3 regions of the Pseudomonas sp. B392_1p genome follow, and region 1 is predicted to be linked to each of the others. Evidence: predicted binding sites of a transcription regulator. Region 1 holds the regulator's gene; each other region holds the start of a gene.
The links. Region 1 encodes sigma-54, which starts transcription at its own class of promoters, with help from an activator protein. Its sites were predicted from a motif close to ANTGGCATNNANNTTGCTNT; they were not measured.

Region 1 (6,744 bases):
ATGATCACCCGTGATGACGTGGTCCTGGCCCTGTCCAATTCCGGCAGCACCACCGAAATCGTTACTTTGCTGCCGCTGATCAAACGCCTGGGTATCACCCTGATCAGCATGACCGGCAAAGCCGATTCGCCGCTGGCCCAAGCCGCCGCGGTCAACCTCGACGCCAGCGTCACCCAGGAAGCCTGCCCGTTGAATCTGGCGCCTACCTCGTCGACTACCGTTTCCCTGGTCCTGGGCGACGCCCTGGCCATCGCCTTGCTGGAAGCCCGGGGTTTTACCGCCGAAGACTTCGCGTTTTCACACCCAGGCGGCGCCCTCGGCCGTCGTCTGCTGCTCAAGGTCGAGCATGTAATGCATTCCGGCGACGCACTTCCTCGCGTACAGCGAGGCACTTCGCTGCGCGAAGCGCTGCTGGAAATGACGCAGAAAGGCCTGGGCATGACCCTGGTGCTTGAGGCCGGTGGCCGTCTGGCTGGAGTCTTTACCGACGGCGACCTGCGCCGCACCCTGGACAAGGGCATCGATGTGCGCAATACCGGCATCGACGAAGTGATGACCAGCCCTGGCAAGACCGCTCGCGCCGACATGCTCGCCGCCGAAGCGCTGAAAATCATGGAAGACCACAAGATCAATGGCTTGGTGGTCATCGACGCCCAGGGCATGCCCATCGGCGCCCTGAACATGCATGACTTGTTACGTGCGGGAGTACTGTAATGAACGCTGATCTGCAGCAACGCGCCCAACGCATCAAGCTGGCGATTTTTGATGTCGACGGCGTGCTCACCGATGGCCGTTTGTATTTCCTCACCGACGGCAGCGAATTCAAGACGTTCAACACCCTCGACGGGCATGGCATCAAGATGCTGATGAAGTCAGGCGTACGCACCGCGATCATTACCGGCCGCACCACACCGGTAGTCGAACGCCGCGCACGGGACCTGGGCATCCCCCACCTCTACCAGGGCCGTGAAGACAAACTGGCAGTGCTGGATGAACTGCTCGGCGAACTGGGACTCCATTATGAGCAGGTCGCTTATCTGGGCGACGACCTGCCCGACCTGCCGGTGATTCGACGTGTCGGCCTGGGCATGGCCGTGGCCAGCGCCGATCCCTTCGTTCGCGAACATGCCCACGGCGTAACCCGGGCACGCGGTGGCGAAGGTGCGGCGCGGGAGTTCTGTGAACTGATCATGGGCGCCCAGGGCAGCCTCGAAGCCGCCCAGTCAGCCTACCTGTAGGGAACACCATGCTGCGCAAGCTGCGTAATCTTCTGCCCCTGATCATCGCTGCCCTGCTGCTCGCTGCCGTGGGGTACTGGAACATCGTTCCCCACCAGTTTCTCGACCAACCGGTGACCGACACCGAAGAGAATCCCATCGATTTCTTCGTCGAGAATGCCAGGTCGCAACAGTTCCATGCCGACGGCACCCTGCGTTACGAAATGACCAGCGTGCGCCTTGATCACTTGAAGATCAGCGACATCACCTTGCTGGAGAAGCCCGACCTGTTGCTGTACCGCGACGGCGAACTGCCCTGGCACGTACGCAGCGAGCGGGGCGAAGTCAGCCCGCAGGGCACCGAGGTCGAGTTGATCGACAACGTACGCACTGAGCGCACCGATGCCAAGGGCCGCCATACCCTGCTGACCACCAGCCGCATGACCGTCTTTCCGGAGCGGGAATACGCCGAAACCCAACAAGCTGTCAGAATCGAGGCCGCCAATGGCGTCACCACGGGACAAGGCATGAAAGCGTATCTGAATGAAGGCAGGATGCTCCTGCTCTCCAACGTAAGAGGCCAACATGAGGTTCGTTAACCCTCTCCACCTCCTGCTTTGCCTGTCCGCCGCGCTGGGCAGCACAGCAGCCTGGGCACTGCCCTCGGACCGTGACCAGCCCATCCACATCCAGGCTGACAGCGCTGAGCTGGATGACAAAAAAGGCGTGGCGATTTACCGGGGTGATGTGGTGATTACCCAGGGCACGCTGAAGATCACCGGCGACACCGTAACCATCAACCAGAACACACTGGGCGATATCGAGCGTTTCACTGCCGTCGGCAAGCTTGCCTACTATGAGCAGTTGCCTGAGGCCGGCAAGTCCATCGTGCAAGCCTACGGTCGCACTATTCAGTACTTCGCCAGCAACGAGCGCATCGTGCTGATCGACCAGGCCAAGGTCATCCAGGAAGGCAACACCTTCGAAGGCGAAAAGATCATCTATGACACGGCAACCCAGGTCGTCAATGCCGGGCGCGCCACCGGCGATACCATCACCACCCCGCAGCCCCGGATCGACATGGTCATCCAGCCGCGCAAGAAAACTCCTGGAGAGCAGTCCGAATAATGGCCACCCTCACCGCCCAGCATCTGGCCAAGAGTTACAAGAAGCGCCAAGTGGTTCGCGATGTCAGCCTGACCATCAACAGCGGCCAGATCGTCGGTTTGCTCGGCCCCAACGGCGCCGGCAAGACTACCACTTTTTACATGATCGTCGGCCTGGTGCGCGCCGACCAGGGCCGCGTGCTGATCGACGACCGTGACGTCAGCCATCATTCCATGCACGGCCGCGCCCGTGCCGGGATCGGCTATCTGCCACAGGAAGCATCGATCTTTCGCAAGCTGACCGTGACCAATAACATTCTCGCCATCCTGGAAACCCGCAAGGACCTCGATGCCCAGGGCCGGCAAGAGGAGCTGGAGAGCCTGCTGCAAGAATTCCACATCACCCACATCCGCGACAGCTTGGGCATGAGCCTTTCCGGTGGAGAACGGCGGCGTGTGGAAATTGCCCGCGCGCTGGCCACAGCGCCCAAGTTCATCCTTCTCGACGAGCCGTTTGCCGGCGTCGACCCGATCTCGGTGGGCGATATCAAGCAAATTATTCACCATCTCAAGGCCAAGGGAATCGGCGTATTGATCACCGATCACAACGTTCGCGAAACGCTGGACATTTGCGAAACCGCCTATATCGTCAGCGACGGTCGCCTGATCGCCGAGGGCGATGCGCAAAGCATCCTGGCCAACCAGTTGGTTAAGGAAGTCTATCTGGGCCACGAATTCCGACTCTGATTGATGCCGTGCTCAGTCCGTAATATCAGATACTGGAATTCCCAAGAAATATCAGGCATATAATTTGCTTCCATGGCGCTGCGGCGCCCGCTAGTGGATGGCGCTTAGACGCCGGCAATCAAGGTCTGCCATGAAACCATCGCTCGTTCTCAAGATGGGCCAGCAGCTGACGATGACCCCGCAGCTGCAACAGGCCATACGACTTCTGCAACTGTCTACTCTGGATCTCCAGCAGGAAATCCAGGAAGCCCTGGAATCTAATCCGATGCTCGAACGTCAGGAGGAGGGGGAGGATTTTGACAACGCCGACCCGCTGGCCGACGGCGACGAACTGCCCAACCCTGGCAGCCAGGAAATAGCCCTTCAGGAAAGCAGCATTCCCACGGTTGAAAACCTTGATGACGGTGGCGAGTGGAATGAACGGATTCCCAACGAGCTGCCTGTGGATACCGCCTGGGAAGACGTCTACCAGACCAGCGCCAGCAGCCTGCCGAGTAATGATGACGAAGAGTGGGACTTCACCTCGCGCACCGCGCCAGGCGAAAGCCTGCAAACGCACCTGCTCTGGCAGCTCAACCTGGCGCCCATGTCCAATACCGACCGGTTGATCGCCGAAACCTTGATCGACTGCATCAACGACCAGGGGTATCTGGAGGAATCCCTGGAGGAAGTGCTCGCCGCCTTCGACCCGGAGCTGGACATCGAGCTCGATGAAATCGAAACCGTTCTGCGTCGTCTGCAACACTTCGAGCCCGCCGGTGTGGCCGCGCGCGACCTGCGCGAATGCCTGCTGCTGCAACTGCGCCAATTGCCGAACAGCACTCCCTGGCTTGTCGAAGCCCAGCGCCTGGTCGGCGATCACCTCGAGCTGCTGGGTAGCCGCGACTATGCCCTGCTGATGCGCCGCCTCAAGCTCAAGGAGGATGAGCTACGCCAGGTAGTTGAATTGATCCAGAGCCTCAACCCGCGTCCCGGCTCGCAAATCGAAGCCAGCGAACCGGAATACATCGTGCCGGACGTGATCGTGCGCAAGCACAACGATCGCTGGCTGGTGGAGCTGAATCAGGAATCCGTGCCGCGTCTGCGCGTCAACCCGCAATACGCAGGCTTCGTGCGGCGCGCCGATACCAGTACGGACAACACCTTCATGCGCAACCAATTGCAGGAAGCGCGCTGGTTCATCAAGAGCCTGCAAAGCCGCAATGAAACCTTGATGAAAGTGGCCACGCAGATCGTCGAGCATCAGCGCGGCTTTCTCGAATACGGCGACGAAGCGATGAAGCCCCTGGTCCTGCATGACATTGCCGAAGCGGTGGGCATGCATGAGTCGACCATCTCGCGGGTCACCACACAAAAATTCATGCACACCCCGCGTGGTATTTACGAACTGAAATACTTCTTTTCCAGCCACGTGAGCACCGCCGAAGGCGGAGAATGTTCATCCACCGCGATCCGCGCCATCATCAAAAAGCTGGTCGCGGCGGAAAACGCCAAAAAGCCATTGAGTGACAGCAAGATCGCTGGTCTACTGGAAGCACAAGGTATTCAAGTCGCCCGGCGCACGGTAGCCAAGTACCGCGAATCCATGGGGATCGCACCGTCCAGTGAACGCAAGCGACTGATGTAGCAAGCTCTTGGGGGACAGGCTGGTGCAGGACCGACAACCGTCCATGTCTGCGCAAGTCGCCCAAGCCACAGTGTTCCGGCTGCAGGCCCTTGGTCTGCGCCATCCACGCGGCAAGAAGGAGAATACGGTATGCAAGTCAACATCAGTGGACACCAACTGGTAGTGACCGACGCCCTGCGCGATTATATCGACGACAAATTCACCCGACTGGAGCGCCACTTCGACCGTATCACCAACGTACAGGTGATACTGCAAGTGGAAAAACTGAAGCAAAAAATCGACGCCACACTGCATGTTGCCGGTGGCGAAATCGTGGGCACTGCCGAACACGATGATATGTACGCAGCCATCGACCTCTTGGTCGACAAGCTGGATCGCCAATTAATCAAATACAAGGAAAAGCAGCTCGAACGCGAGCAGGGCGCAACCGTCCGCTGATTCCACACCATGATCCGACTTGAAGATATCCTGACCCCCGGCCGTTCCTTGGTGAACGTGCCGGGAGGCAGTAAAAAACGCGTCCTGGAACAGATCGCCCACTTGCTCGACCGGGAACAGCCCGAGCTCGATGCCGGCACGATCTTTGAAGCCTTGATCGCCCGCGAAAAACTCGGCTCCACCGGTTTTGGCAATGGCATCGCCATTCCCCATTGCCGCATGGCCGGCTGCACTGCACCCATCAGCGCGCTACTACGCCTGGATGCTGCGGTGGATTTCGACGCCATCGATGCCGTTCCGGTGGATCTGCTGTTCGTGCTGCTGGTACCGCAATCGGCCACCGATGCGCACCTGGAGCTTCTGCGCCAGATCGCCCACATGCTGGATCGCGACGATGTGCGTGCCCGCTTGCGTCAAGCCGAGACTAACCAAGCCCTGTACCAGGTTGTGCTGGACGTTCAGAACGGGAACTGAAATGCGCCTGATCATCGTCAGCGGTCGCTCCGGCTCGGGCAAGAGCACAGCGCTAAACGTCCTTGAGGACAACGGTTTTTATTGCATCGACAATCTGCCCGCAGGTCTGCTACCTGAGCTGGCCCAAAGTGCGCTGATCCACACCGAATTGCAGCACCCGCAAGTGGCCGTATCCATCGATGCCCGCAATTTGCCCAGCCACCTGCAACGCTTCCCTGATCTGCTGGAGGAAGTCCGCTCGCGGCACATCCTCTGTGATGTTCTGTACCTGGATGCTGACGAGGAAACACTGCTCAAACGCTTCTCGGAAACTCGCCGCCGCCATCCGCTCACCAACGATACCCGCTCGCTGGCCGAGGCCATACGTGACGAAAGCCAACTGCTCGGCCCGATCAGCGACCTGGCCGATCTGAAAATCGACACCACCCACCTGAATCTTTATCAGCTGCGCGACAGCCTTCAACTGCGCCTGCTGGACAAACCCGAGCCGGGTACCGCATTTCTGATCGAATCCTTCGGCTTCAAGCGCGGCATGCCCGTCGATGCCGACCTGGTGTTCGACGTGCGCTGCCTGCCCAACCCGTATTGGCGGCCTGATCTGCGTGACTTCTCCGGCCGAGATCAGCCCGTCATCGAATTCCTCGACGCACAGAGCGATGTCGAAGAGATGTATCAGGATATCCGCGGCTACCTGCAAAAATGGTTGCCACGCTTTGCCGCCAGCAACCGTGCCTATGTCACGATCGCCATCGGCTGCACGGGCGGCCATCACCGCTCCGTCTATCTGGCTGAACGACTCGGTGCCACGCTCAAGACGCAATTGAAGAACGTCCAGGTTCGCCACCGCGATCTGCCATAGGGACCTGCAATGCCTTGCCGCGATATCACCATCGTCAACAAACTGGGCTTGCACGCCCGCGCCGCTGCCAAATTTGTAGGCACTGCCGGGCGTTATCCCTGTCAGGTGCGCGTTGGCCACGCTCCAGATAGCCTGGTCGATGGCAAGAGCATCATGGCGGTCATGATGCTTGCCGCCGGCAAGGGTACGCCTTTGCACCTGCATACCGAAGGCGAACAGGATGACGAAGCCCTCGACGCGCTGAGCGACTTGATCAACGATTGCTTTGGCGAAGGG
Region 2 (6,744 bases), on a different contig from region 1:
AGCGTTTTCCTGCGGAGAATTCGTGTTGTAGCCAAGGTGGACAAGCAGAGCGTTGTCCACCCTACTCATGAGCTGCAAGCCGCACGTAACCATCAGGGGGACTCCGTCATGTTGGGCTCCTCGCTTCGCTCTTGAAGCGTGGAGCTTGCCGCTCTCATCTGCTCCACGCCCCACAGCACCCGCTCCGGGGTCGCCGGCGCGTCGATGTGCGGCTGCACGCGGTAGTCGGCAAGACTCGCCACCGCGTCCTTGAGCGCACACCATACTGAAATGGCGAGCATGAACGGCGGCTCGCCGACGGCCTTGGAGTGGAACACGGTGTCTTCCGGATTCTTGCGGTTTTCCACCAGGGTCACGCGCAGGTCCGCCGGCACATCCGTCACCGCCGGGATCTTGTAGCTCGCCGGCCCTGAGGTCAGCAGCTTGCCGGTGTCGCTCCACACCAATTCTTCCGTCGTCAGCCAGCCCATGCCCTGCACGAAACCGCCTTCCACCTGACCCATATCGATGGCCGGGTTCAGCGAGGCGCCGACGTCGTGAAGGATGTCGGCACGCAGCAGTTTGTATTCGCCGGTCAGGGTGTCGACCAGGACTTCGGAGCAGGCTGCGCCAAAGGCGTAGTAGTAGAACGGTCGGCCCTTGGCCTGCGAGCGGTCATAGTAGATCTTCGGTGTGCGGTAGAAGCCGGTGGACGACAGCGACACCTGGCCGAAATAGGCCTGCTGGATCAGTTCCTCAAAGGTCACGAAGCGGTCGCGAATACGCACCTGACCATTCTTGAACTCAACGTCTTCTTCGCTGACCTGCCAGTGACGGGCGGCGAAGTCCACCAGCCGCTGCTTGATGGTCAGCGCGGCGTTTTGCGCGGCCTTGCCGTTCAGATCGGCGCCGCTGCTGGCGGCGGTCGGCGAAGTGTTGGGCACCTTGTCGGTGTTGGTGGCGGTGATCTGGATCTGGCCAATGTCCACCTGGAACACCTCGGCGACCACCTGGGCGACCTTGGTGTTCAGGCCCTGACCCATCTCGGTGCCGCCGTGGTTCAGGTGAATGCTGCCGTCTTTATAAATGTGGATCAGCGCGCCCGCCTGATTGAGAAAGCTGGCGGTGAAACTGATGCCGAACTTCACCGGCGTCAGCGCCAGGCCTTTCTTCAGCACCGGGCTTTTGGCGTTGTAGGCGCCGATCGCGGCGCGGCGCGTGGCGTACTCACTGCTGGCTTCCAGCTTGGCGGTCATCTCGGCCAGCAGGTTGTGCTCGACGGTCTGGTAGTAGTGGGTGACGTTGCGCGACTCCGTGCCGTAGTAGTTGCGCTTGCGCACCGCCAGCGGGTCCTTGCCCAGCGTGCGGGCGATGTGATCCATGATCTCCTCGATGGCGACCATGCCCTGCGGGCCACCGAAGCCGCGAAAGGCGGTGTTGGAGGCCAGGTTGGTCTTGCAGCGATGGCCGTTCACCACGGCGTCGCCCAGGTAGTAGGCGTTGTCGGCATGGAACATGGCGCGGTCGACGATGGAATTGGACAGGTCCGGCGAATAGCCGCAATTGCCGGCGAGGTCGATCTTGATGCCGTGCAGCAGGCCATCGTCGTCGAAGCCGACGTCGTATTCGACGTAGAACGGGTGGCGCTTGCCGGTGATCTGCATGTCTTCCAGGCGCGGCAGGCGCATCTTGGTCGGCCGCCCGGTCAGGTGCGCGATCACCGCGCACAGGCACGCCGGACCGGCGGCCTGGGTTTCCTTGCCGCCAAAGCCGCCACCCATGCGGCGCGTGTCGATGACGATCTTGTTCATCGCCATGCCGAGCACGTCGGCAACCAGCTTTTGCACTTCGGTGGGGTTCTGCGTGGAGCTATGGACGAGCATGCCGCCGTCTTCCGTGGGCATCACCGAGGCTGCCTGGGTTTCCAGGTAGAAGTGTTCCTGCCCGCCGATGTGTAGCGTGCCTTGCAGGCGGTGTGGCGCCGTGGCCAGTGCGGCGTCGGCGTTGCCGCGTTGATGGGTATGGCTGTCCAGCACAAAGTGGTTGTTGCGCAACGCCTCGACCACGTCGAGCACCGGTTCCAGATCCTGGTACTCGACGATGGCCGCCTGCGCCGCCTGGCGGGCGTGTTCCAGGCTGTCGGCGGCCACCGCCAGCACCGGTTGGCCGATATATTCCACCAGGCCGTCGGCCAGCAGCGGATCGCCCGGGGCGATGGCGCCGATGTCCAGCTGGCCAGGTACGTCCTGGGCGGTGATGACGAGGGCCACGCCGGCAATTGCGTAGCAGGGCGTGGTGTCGATGCGCCGGATGCGCGCGTGGGCACGCTCGCTGGTGCGTGCGTAGACGTGCAACTGGTTGGGGAACTCCAGGCGGTCGTCGACGTACAGCGCTTCGCCCGTTGCATGCTTGGCCGCGCTGTCGTGGGGCACGCTGCGGCCGACGCCGGTTTGCAGCTCCTGCTTGAACAGGGCGGCCAGCTGTTCCTGAGTCTTGACGGTCGTGTGATCAGACATAAGCGGCTACCCGGGTTTCAGTTTCCGGCGCGTTCAACTCCAGAACGTATTTGCGCAGCAGGTTCTGCGCGACGAGCAGGCGGTACGCGCTACTGGCGCGAAAGTCGCTCAGCGGCGTGAAATCCGTGGCCAGCGCAGCGCAAGCGCGCTCCTGCGTGGCGAAATTCAACACGGCGCCTTGCAACACCGCTTCGCAGGCGGCGGCGCGCTTGGGAATCGCCGCCATGCCGCCGTAGGCAATGCGCGCCGACTGCACAACGCCGTCCTCGATGCACAGGTTGAAGGCCGCGCAGACGGCGGAAATATCGTCGTCCAGACGTTTAGACACCTTGTAGGCGCGAAATTGCTGGCTGGGCTGCGCGCGGGGGACCAGGATCGTTTCGATGAATTCGCCCGGCTGGCGCGCGGTCACCCTGTAATCGATGAAGTAGTCCTCCAGCGCCAGGATGCGCCGAGAATTGCCCTGACGCAGCACCAGTTGCGCACCGAGGGCGATCAGCAGCGGCGGGGCATCGCCGATGGGCGAGGCGTTGCCGATGTTGCCGCCCAGGGTGCCCTGATTGCGGATCTGCAGCGAGGCAAAGCGTTGCAGCAGGGCGCCGAAGTCCGGGTAGTCCTGGGCGAGCACGGCATGGCAGTCGGTGAGGGAAGCCGCCGCGCCAATGCGGGTGTAGTTGTTGTCCCGCGTAATCCGCTTCATCTCGGCGATATGCCCGACGTAGATCATCAACGGCAGTTCGCGGTGGAACTGTGTGACTTCCAGCGCCAGATCCGTGCCGCCAGCCAGCAGGCGCGCCTCGGGATGGGCCCCATAGACTGTCGCCAGCGCGTCGCTGGTAAGCGGTGATAGGCAGCGTTTATGGCCGTCGTCCAGCACGGGGGTGTCACGCGGGGCGATGGCTTGCAGACGCGCGACGGTTTCGGCTTCGGCAATGTCGAACTGATCCAGCTGCAGATGGCTGCAGGCCTGCTCGGCGGCGGCCAGGATCGGCCGGTAGCCGGTGCAACGGCACAGATTGCCGGCCAGAGCTTCGTGGGTGGCGACCGGGTCGGCGCCAGTGGCTGCGCTGTTCTTCTGCAGGGCGAACAGGCTCATGACGAAACCGGGGGTGCAGTACCCGCACTGCGCACCATGGCAATCAACCATGGCCTGCTGGACGCTGTGCAACTGCCCTTGGTGCTTGAGGTCTTCGACGGTGATCAACTGCTTGCCGTGCAGGGCGGAAATAAAGGTCAGGCAGGCGTTCAGCGTGCGGTAGCGCAGGCGTGTGCCGTCCAGTTCGCCGACCACCACCGTGCAGGCGCCGCAATCGCCCGAGGCGCAGCCTTCCTTGGTGCCGGTCTTGTGCAGGTGTTCGCGCAGGTACTGCAGCACCGTGGTGTTGGGGTCGAGCGTCTGCTCGCTGCGCATCTCGCGGTTGAGAAGAAACTGAATCAAGGCAACGCCTCCGGTGGATTCGGCCGCATGGCTGAACGGCCTGTGGTTGAGGACAAGTCTGGTCCACTTGAGCGGGGCCTGCTCGCGCATCGATAGGCGTAGCCGCGGCGATGCGCTGCGTGATCCCGCCGTATCGACGTCCCGCCCTGGCCAGGCAGCAATGGCTCCAGGCTGGTGCGCAGGTGTGGTTGGTTGCCATGTGCTGGTGCGCATAAAAGACTGGCCACTGCCCCGCGCTGGGCGGCCTGCCATGGCTGTTTATGCTCGACTGTCCAGGTGGGCCACGGCTTGCGCCTGCCCTGCGCAACGCCTCAGCAAAAATGGCATGCAACCTGCACTACTCAGAAAGCCTGTCCATGGCGGCAGGCCGACTACAGAATTATCCAGGCGCCGCGCCAGTCGCGCGGGGCAGGGGATACCGGGCAACGGCGCCCGGAACATGATCCCCACGATTACCAGGCAACGGCGCCTGAAGCTGCTCGGACAGCTTCAGGCGTTTTTTTTTGATTTTTTTGCCGGCTACGCACCGGCAGCGACGTTGAGCGAGGTAAGAGATGAACGCCATTGTCACCCCAGCCACGCGTGAAAAGCGGATCATCATCGGCAACGGAATGGTCGGCCATCACTGCATTGAACAGCTGATCGCCCTTGGCGCGCTGGCCCACACGGAACTCCATGTGTTCGGCGAAGAGCGCCAGCGCGCCTATGATCGCGTTCACCTGTCCGAATATTTCGGCGGTCGCGATGCTGAATCGCTCGCCATGGGGGAGGCGGGCTTCTACGCGCAGAACGGCGTACACATGCACCTCGGCACCCCGGTGCTGGAGATCGACCGCGAGCGTAAGGAAGTCGTCACGCCTGACGGTCGCTACGCCTACGACCAGTTGATCCTGGCCACCGGCTCGTACCCTTTTGTGCCGCCGATCACGGGCGCAGAGGGCAACGCCCGGCTGGTCTATCGAACCCTGGATGACCTCGACGCCATTCGTGCTGCGGCCGGCAATGCCCGCCGTGGTGTGGTGGTGGGCGGTGGCCTGCTCGGTCTGGAAGCCGCCAATGCACTCAAGTCCCTGGGCCTGGAGGCCCATGTTGTGGAGTTCGCCCCGCGTCTGATGCCGGTGCAACTGGATGCCGAGGGTGGCGCCGCGCTGCGTGCCCGCATCGAAGCGCTGGGCGTGGGCGTGCACCTGTCACGCGCCACTCGGAAGATCGTCGCCGGCGAGGACTACGCCTACCGGATGGCGTTCGAGGATGGTGAGTACCTGGAAACCGACCTGATCGTCTTCTCGGCCGGCATCCGCCCGCAGGACGCTCTGGCTCGCAGTGCCGGACTGGAGATCGCCGCGCGCGGTGGTGTGGTGGTCGATAACGACTGTCGCACATCGGATCCGGCCATTTTCGCTATCGGCGAATGCGCCAGCTGGAACGGCAGCGTGTTCGGCCTGGTGGCGCCGGGCTACAGCATGGCGCGCACCGTCGCCGCGCAATGGGCCGGGGTCGCCCACGAGGCCTTCACCGGCGCGGACATGTCCACCAAGCTCAAGCTACTCGGGGTGGATGTCGGCTCCATCGGCGACGCCCATGGCGCCACGCCAGGCACAAAGAGCTATCGCTTCATCGACGAGGCCTCCGCCAGCTACCGGCGTCTGGTGGTGTCCGCCGACGGCAAGCATGTGCTCGGCGCGGTGTTGGTGGGTGACAACAGCTACTACGACACCTTGCTGCAGTACGCGCAGAATGGCATCGCCTTGCCACAAAACCCGTCCAGCCTGATCCTGCCGCTGTCTGATGGCGCGCCGGCGCTGGGGGTCGATGCGCTGCCGGACGCCGCAACCATCTGCTCCTGCCATAACGTCAGCAAGGGCGCGGTCTGTTGCCAGGTGGATGCCGGCCTGACCGAGTTGGGCGATCTCAAGGCCGCCACCAAAGCCGGCACCGGGTGCGGCGGTTGCAGCGCGCTGCTCAAGCAGGTCTTCGAGCATGAACTGAGCGCCCGTGGCGTCGCGGTGGATAAGAGCCTGTGCGAACACTTCGCCCACACCCGCCAGGAGCTCTACGCGATCGTGCGGGTCGAGGGCATCCTCAGCTTTGAGGAGTTGCTGGCCAAGCATGGCCGCGGCCATACCGGCTGCGACCTGTGCAAGCCGGCTGTGGGCTCGATCCTCGCGTCCTGCTGGAATCAGCCGATCACGGATCCGTCGCTGGTGCCACTGCAGGACACCAACGACACCTTCATGGCCAACATGCAGAAGAACGGCACCTACTCGGTGGTGCCGCGCATCGCCGGTGGGGAAATCACCCCCGACAAGCTGATCGCCCTGGGTGCGGTGGCAAAGAAATACGACCTTTACACCAAGATCACCGGCGGCCAGCGCATCGACCTGTTCGGCGCCCAGCTGCATCAGTTGCCGGACATTTGGGGCGAGCTGATCGCGGCGGGCTTCGAGACCGGGCGTGCCTATGGCAAGTCGCTGCGCACGGTGAAGTCCTGCGTCGGCAGCACCTGGTGCCGTTACGGCGTGCAGGACAGCGTCGGCATGGCCCTGCTCCTGGAGAACCGCTACAAGGGCCTGCGCGCGCCGCACAAGTTCAAGTTCGGCGTTTCCGGCTGCACCCGCGAATGCGCCGAAGCGCAGAGCAAGGACATCGGCGTGATCGCCACCGAGAAGGGCTGGAACCTCTATGTGGCAGGCAACGGTGGCATGCGCCCGCGCCACGCCGAGCTGTTCGCTACTGACCTCGATGACGCCACGCTGATCCGCACCATTGACCGCTTCCTGATGTTCTACATCCGCACGGCGGACAAGCTGC
Region 3 (6,744 bases), on a different contig from region 1:
GGACGTGCAGAGTGGCCAGTTGGCGCAGGGTCTCTTTGCCGGAGGCCGTCAGCAAGGCATCGAAGTCCTGGGAAGAGAAGAGCATGACCAGTTGGTTGCGCAGCACCGGCAGATGCTCTTTGAGCGCGGCCATCCCGTCGCGGTCGCGGCCCATCAGCGCCACGCTGGCCTGCAGATAACGCTGGCGGCCTTGGCGATTGAAATTCGCCACGAAAGGATCCTTCAGCTCCTCGTAGATCGAGCCTTTGTCGATCAGGCGCGCCGCCTCTTCGGTTGGGCCGCCGATCTTGCTGGTCACCACATACCACGTCACCCCAACCGAGACAGCTATTGCTAGCAGCAGCGCCAGCGCACCGAAAATAATCAGCGGCAGCTTGTTCGTTTGCGAGCCACGAGGTCCAGTTTTCTTAGTCATGCCAAATATCCGTCACCGACCGGTGCTCACACCATCCAAGCCAGCGAGGGAGCAAGTCTTATGCCAGTTTTTTGATGTTGTTCACGGTTTGTCGCGGTAGATACCGTGCCATTGGGGGTGTGGCGTCACTCGCCGTATGGGCAGGCTGGATCAGTCAGAGCTGAACGAGTTGCCCGCCGGTTGCGTGTCCGGCGGGCTGCCCGGATGACTGGGTAGATCCGTTTCCACACCCTGTCACGAGGCCGTTCGCAAGGCAGCTTTCGCTAAAACGAATGACCTTCGATGGAGTCTTAGGCGTAGAAATCAATCAGCCCGCGTCCCGAGTTCAGTGCGGTGGTGGCGACCGTCAGGTCATCCACGTCCGCATGTTCTTCACCTCCTGCGGCAATGCCTCGGCTGCCACTTCGCTCGTCGGTTTGCCGATCATCGCGGGCCAGGGATTGGTCGGAGACGTTGACATCCACCAGGTTCATGCCCTGCTGGTTGAACATGTCACGCAGGCGCTGCAATTGGCCTTCCAGCGCGTCACGCACGCCGGCATGTGGGCTGGCGAAGCTCACCTGGGTCTGTTCCTGATTAAGGCTGATGCGCACCTCCAGGCGGCCCAGTTCGGCGGGGTCCAGCTGGATTTCGGCGGACTTGAGGTTCTGGCTGGACAGCCACATCACCCGCTCCACCACCGCTTCGCTCCAGCCGTTCTGGCTCATCGACAGCGGTTGCTGCGGAACGGCGGCGGCCTCACGTGCTGCGGTTGCGGTGTTCGCCTGGCTAACCGCCTGTGTCAAAGGGTTGACACTGCTGGGGGCTGTTTCGCCACGCAGCTCACTGGCGGCGGCAGATGCGGCGCGGCCGACAGTGCTGGTGTCCAGCTCCCGCGAGAACTGCCCAAGGCGCAGCTCGCTGTCCGGCAACTCCGTGCTGCTTTCGGCCAGTGTCGGTTCAGAAGAGGCGAGGCGGCTTGTTGCGGCGCGTTGTTCCGCAATGGTCGTTTGCGCGGAGCTCGCCCGACCGTTAGCGGACGATGGGGCAGGTAAAGCCGCGGTTTGCACGGTCGGGGCTATGGCCGCTGCTACGGCAACCAGTTCGTCAGGCTGCGCTTCTGCGGCTGCTTGTTCAGCCGCGGCAAGGGCCTCGGCGTCAGCGTCGGCGACAAGACGGTTCTGCACAGCCTGCGCTGCTTCGTCTGTTGCCGCAGTGACCGCTTCAGCGGTTGTCGGATCGACCGGTGCCTCGGGGTCGCGCTCGAACAGCATCAGCGATTCCAACTGCACATCCTCTGGTGGCAGCTCGGTCGGCAACTCCTTGCCGGTATCGGCAAGCAACTGCTGCTCGCGGACGGCTTTGTCCGTAGCGTCCTGAGCCGTTTCGGCTGTTTCGGCCGGTTTGGCTGCGGCAGGGGCCGGGGTGGTATCGCGCTCGCGGGCATACAGCTCGGCAAAGCTGCCGTTCTCGGCCTTACCAGCTGCGGCGCCGCTATCTGGCGACTTGCCCGTACCTATCGCCGCGCGCGCCGACGGGCTGCCTTGCAGAAAAAGTTCAGCGCCAAGGGCCATGGTGCACTCCACAAATAATTCAAACTTGCAGGGGGAGTAGCAAGGGGTGGGCCAACTCGGGAAAGCCTGCGTCGGGCTTGCCGAGAACACCCTGTGTCGCTGCGCAAAAAGGAAGGTGTTTCCCCGCAGGTTCGACATGACAAATCCAGCGTCGCTCGTTAACATGCCGACCCGCCGCCGCACTGCCGGCAGCAACGCGTCTGTCCCCTTAGTTCAACGGATAGAATAAGCCCCTCCTAAGGGCTAGATGCTGGTTCGATTCCAGCAGGGGACGCCATCAGCTCTTCCGCTGACTTCCACTCAACCGCTCTAAATCGCTGCTTTCAAGCAAAAAAGCGATTTTTTGAGTTTCGGCATTCCAGTCGCTTCCAAAAATTCTAGGGGTGCGTTTAGGGGTATTTCGCTCGGTTCGACAAATGAGGTCGTACCCCCCATGGCACGGAAAGTCGCCCCCTGTCCGATGCGCAATGCCGCGCAGCCAATCCTCAGACTGTCTGGAACACCAACAACAGGCCCGTTGCGGTCAGCAAGGTGTAGACCATCTGCCGAAAGCGCTGCTCGTTGATCCGCTGATGCAAATAGTCGCCGGCTATTACGCCGGCCAGCAGTAGCGGCGTGAACGACAATAGGCGTGGCAGTTCCGCAATCAACCGGCCTTCGAGCAGCAGCAGTAGGCTGAGGCTGGTGTTGAGCGAGAACCAGACGCACAGCAGGGTGGCCCGTAATTGACGCTTATCCAGCGGGGTGCCGGCCATGGCATAGACCAGCAGTGGGCCGCCGGAGGCGAACAGGCCGTGGGTGATGCCGGCGCCCAGGGTCAGCAGGCGGCCGAACCAGTTGGGATGCGGCGGTACGGTGGTGCCGCGCTGGATGCGCCACAGTTCCCGGGCGGCGAACCAGATGATCATCAAGCCGAGCAGCAGTTTCAGCAGGTCGGCGGCGAGCCAGTTATGCAGCATGAAACCGATCAGGGTGCCGCCGAGCATCAGCGGCAGGATGACCTTGAGTAACAGCGCTCGGTCGATGTGCTGGCGGTTGCGCCAGGCCAGAAACCCGCTCATCAGCACATTAAGCGGTACGAGCACCGGGAGCAGTTCCGGGAGCGGCAATAACAGCGCGCCCAGCGACAGGGCGATGACCAGACTGCCGAATCCGGTGATGGCTTCGATGGTGTAGGCAATGAGTACGAACAGGGCAATCCACAGCCAAGGATCGATCATGCCTTGCGTGCTCCGCTGCGCTGCGCGTAATACTCGAACGTTTCCGCCGAGGTCTTGCGCAGCGGGTAGCCGAACTCTTCCTTCAGCCGTCGGTTGCTCAATACCGGCCTGTATTGCAGAAACTTCACCTGCGCCGGGCTGGTGGGTTTGCCGCGCCATTGAGCCAGTTGCAGGGCGATCTTCACCAGCCAGACCGGGAGCGTCCGCAGCGGTTTGTTCAACCGGGCGGCGATTTCCCGCATGCTCAGGGCGCCGTCGCCGGCCATGTTGTAGGTGCCGGTCTTGCCTTGGCGCAACCCCATTTCCATGGCGCCGATCACATCCTGATCCCAGATGAACACAAAGGGCGAATCGCTGCCCTTGAGCGAGAGGATGCGCGGCGCCATGAACAGGTCGGTGATCTGGTTGCGGGTGTCGGCGCCGAGAACGGTGCCGGGGCGGAAGATCAACTGCTGCAGCTCGGGATGATGGTGGCGGTACTCGGCAAGCATTTCCTCGACCAGCCGCTTGTGATCCGAATAGGCGAACTCGGGGTTGCCTCGCAGGGCGTGCGTTTCATCAATCCACGCCGGGTTGTCCGGATGATAGCCATAGGCGGCGCCGGAACTGGTAATGGTCAGGTGCCGGACGCCGGCCTTGAGGCAGCTTTCAAGGACGTTGCGGGTACCGTTGACGTCGATATCGTAGTCGCGGCGGCGATCCTTCGAGGCCTGCAGCACGGAGGCCAGATGCACCACATGGGTGATCTGCTCGCCGTGCAGCAGCTCAGCCAGCTCGGGGGCACGGATATCCAGTATATGGATTGGAAAAGCGACATCGTCGCGGCTGCGCAGGTCGGTACCCATGACCTGCAGGTCACCAGCCAGGCGGTTGCCGAGCTGATGGCCGATATAGCCAGCGGCGCCGGTGATGAGGATGCGTGGGGTCATGTGTATTGCTCTGTGGCGATGGGCTGTTGAACGGCAGGGTCGTCTGCCGGCAGTGGGCGGCGGGCCCAGAACTGCGACAGGGTCAGCCCGCTGAGCAGGTGCCAGACACCCCAGAAGGCAGTGATCAGCAACATGCCGCCGGCGTCGGGGAAGAACGTGAAGAGAATCACCAGTCCCAGGCCTGAGTTTTGAATGCCGACTTCCAGGGTGACGGCGCGGCGGTCGCTGTGCGGCAAGCGGCACAGGCGGGCCATGCCATAGCCGAGCAGCAGCGCCAGCAGGTTATGGCACACCACCAGCCAGAAGAAGCTGTGGAAGCGCTCGATGAACAACTCGAAGTTCTTGCTGAAGGCGATGGCGACAAAGCTGATGAAGACCAGCAACGACATGACGCGCAGGGGTTTTTCGCTGCGCGCGACAAAGCCGGGCAGCCGTCGCCCGGTGACCATGCCCAGCACCATAGGCAGCGCCAGTACCAGCAGTACCAGCGTCAACATGCTGGCAGGCTCCAGGCTGATCTGGGTCAGATAGTCTCGGGTGTGCGGATTGAGCCAGCCGTAGAGCGCGAAGTTCAGGGGCGTCAGTACGGTGGCGGCGAGACTGGAGACCGCCGTCATGCTGATCGATACCGCCACGTTGCCGCGCGCCAGCCAGGTCATGACATTGGAGAAGCTGCCGCCGGGACAGGCTGAAACCAGGATCATGCCCAATGCCAGTTCGGGGTCGATGTTCAACGCCCAGGTAAACAGGCAAGTGGCGGCCGGTAGCAGAACAAACTGCGCGACCATTCCGGCCAGCGGTGCGATGGGCGCCAGGGCGATGCGCCTGAAATCCTCCAGCCGCAGGGAGAGCGACACGCCGAACATCATGCAGGCCATGATGATGTTCAGCAGGATCAGGCTGGCTGCATCAAATTGCAGTGCTGGGGCGCCCGTCATGGGGTCACCGCCAAGGGCTGCTGCTGTGCAGTCGGCAGGTCGCGTTCCAGCTCGTCACTATGCTGCTTCAAGGCAGCCAGGTAGGCGTTCTTGTTCACGTAGTAGGCCATGCGGGCCAGTTTGATGTACCGGTAGCCGCCGTCCAGGGTAGCGCCAGCCCGTTCGCTCCGGATTCGGTTGAGGGCGGCGGCCGCAGCAGCGCCCACCTGTTGCTGACGGATATACAGCGCAACCAGTCGGGCCTGCTGATTGCGTCCCTCCCAGCCCAGACCGGTGGCTTCGATCATGCCCATCATGAACAGGTTGTCGTACTGAGGGTGGAACACATTCATGTACAACTGCGGCGCGTCCAGCTCTGCTGGCCAGTTGAGGTGTTCACGGGCAATGAAGGGGTAATGCAGCTGGTATCCCGTGGCCAGCAGGATAAGGTCGTATTCCGCGGCTTCGCCATCGCTGAACTGCACGGTCTTTCCGTCAATCGCGGCGATGTCGCGGCGCGGCGTGATGTCGCCGTGGCCCAGGTGATGCAGGATCAATGAGTTGACCACCGGGTGCGACTCGTACAGGCGGTAATCCGGGTCCGGCAGGCCGTAATCGGAAGGTTTGCCGATGATCATGCGGATCATGGCGGCGTCGATGCGCTGCTTGAGCGGCCTGGGTAACGGGCGCTTACCTCCCAGGGTATCGATCGGCCGGCCATTTATAAATTTGGGCAAAAAGTAATAGCCCCGACGCAGGCTGATATCCACGCTGGCGGCGTGGTGCACGGCATCGACGGCGATGTCAGCCCCGGAGTTGCCGCAGCCGACCAATAGCACGCGCTTACCTTTGAAGATCTCCGGGTTGCGATACTGCGCTGAGTGCATCAATTCGCCATCGAACAGGCCGGGCAGGACAGGCACGTTTGGCGTGTGCAGGGTGCCGTTCGCGATCAGCACGCCGTCAAAACGGCGTTGCTGGCGCTGTCCGGCGCGCTCGCTGACCACCGTCCAGCCGTCGCCATCGGGGCTCAGTTCAACCACCCGGGTATTGAACTCGTAATGGGGCCTGAGCTGGAAATGCTCCGCGTAATCACGGAAGTACTGGCGCATCTCCGTGTGGTGCGGATAGGGCGCAACGGAATCGCCCATCGGAAACTCGGCAAACTCGGTCATGCGCTTGGAGGAGATCAGGTGCGCGCTGTCATACATCGTGCTGTGCGGATTGTCGATGTCCCACAGTCCGCCGACGTCGCTGTGCAGTTCGAAGCCGATGAAAGGGATGCCCAATTTCTGCAGGTTGCGTGCGCTGGCCAGGCCCATGGGGCCGGCACCGATGATGGCGTACATAGAGGCGTGTCTCGTTATCTTGTTGTTATGATCGCGAGTCTATGGCAAACGGCGATACGCGTATCGCACCAAACGGGACACGGAACCGGCAATTCAGGCCATGCATGAGCGTAGTGAGCTGAGCGTTACCCCGCGTTACAGCCAGGCCATCCTGCAGATGGCTGAACGCCTGAACATCGTCTTGCCGGCCCACTTTGGGGGCAGGCTAAAGAATCTACAGCGCGTGCCCATTGGCTGGCAGGATGAGCTGTGGGACGCCTTCTGCGAGGCCAGCGATGACCCCCTGATTGGCCTGCGGCTGGGGCTGGAGATTCAGGTGGGGCATCTCGACAGCCTGGGGATGCTGCTGGTGACCTGTGAC

Region 2: nirB (nitrite reductase large subunit NirB) is a predicted target of sigma-54. The motif match lies at 4,253-4,272, and genes of this name have one in related genera.
Region 3: ACTV8E_RS17675 (flagellar hook-length control protein FliK) is a predicted target of sigma-54. The motif match lies at 2,005-2,024, and genes of this name have one in related genera.

Annotation. Positions count from the first base shown of each region.
Region 1 covers NZ_JBQPXM010000008.1:106,329-113,072, reverse strand. Annotated here, with positions in the region: gene ACTV8E_RS12970 (KpsF/GutQ family sugar-phosphate isomerase) at 1-714, shown strand, start outside; gene ACTV8E_RS12965 (KdsC family phosphatase) at 714-1,238, shown strand; gene lptC (LPS export ABC transporter periplasmic protein LptC) at 1,247-1,816, shown strand; gene lptA (lipopolysaccharide transport periplasmic protein LptA) at 1,803-2,345, shown strand; gene lptB (LPS export ABC transporter ATP-binding protein) at 2,345-3,070, shown strand; gene ACTV8E_RS12945 (RNA polymerase factor sigma-54) at 3,201-4,697, shown strand; gene hpf (ribosome hibernation-promoting factor, HPF/YfiA family) at 4,827-5,135, shown strand; gene ptsN (PTS IIA-like nitrogen regulatory protein PtsN) at 5,145-5,609, shown strand; gene rapZ (RNase adapter RapZ) at 5,611-6,468, shown strand; gene ACTV8E_RS12925 (HPr family phosphocarrier protein) at 6,478-6,744, shown strand, end outside.
Region 2 covers NZ_JBQPXM010000002.1:100,430-107,173, reverse strand. Annotated here, with positions in the region: gene xdhB (xanthine dehydrogenase molybdopterin binding subunit) at 93-2,495, opposite strand; gene xdhA (xanthine dehydrogenase small subunit) at 2,488-3,933, opposite strand; gene nirB (nitrite reductase large subunit NirB) at 4,488-6,744, shown strand, end outside.
Region 3 covers NZ_JBQPXM010000014.1:11,732-18,475, reverse strand. Annotated here, with positions in the region: gene ACTV8E_RS17680 (flagellar basal body-associated FliL family protein) at 1-415, opposite strand, end outside; gene ACTV8E_RS17675 (flagellar hook-length control protein FliK) at 706-1,968, opposite strand; tRNA gene ACTV8E_RS17670 (tRNA-Arg) at 2,171-2,245, shown strand; gene ACTV8E_RS17665 (TSUP family transporter) at 2,454-3,188, opposite strand; gene ACTV8E_RS17660 (SDR family oxidoreductase) at 3,185-4,117, opposite strand; gene ACTV8E_RS17655 (bile acid:sodium symporter family protein) at 4,114-5,055, opposite strand; gene ACTV8E_RS17650 (flavin-containing monooxygenase) at 5,052-6,383, opposite strand; gene ACTV8E_RS17645 (AraC family transcriptional regulator) at 6,484-6,744, shown strand, end outside.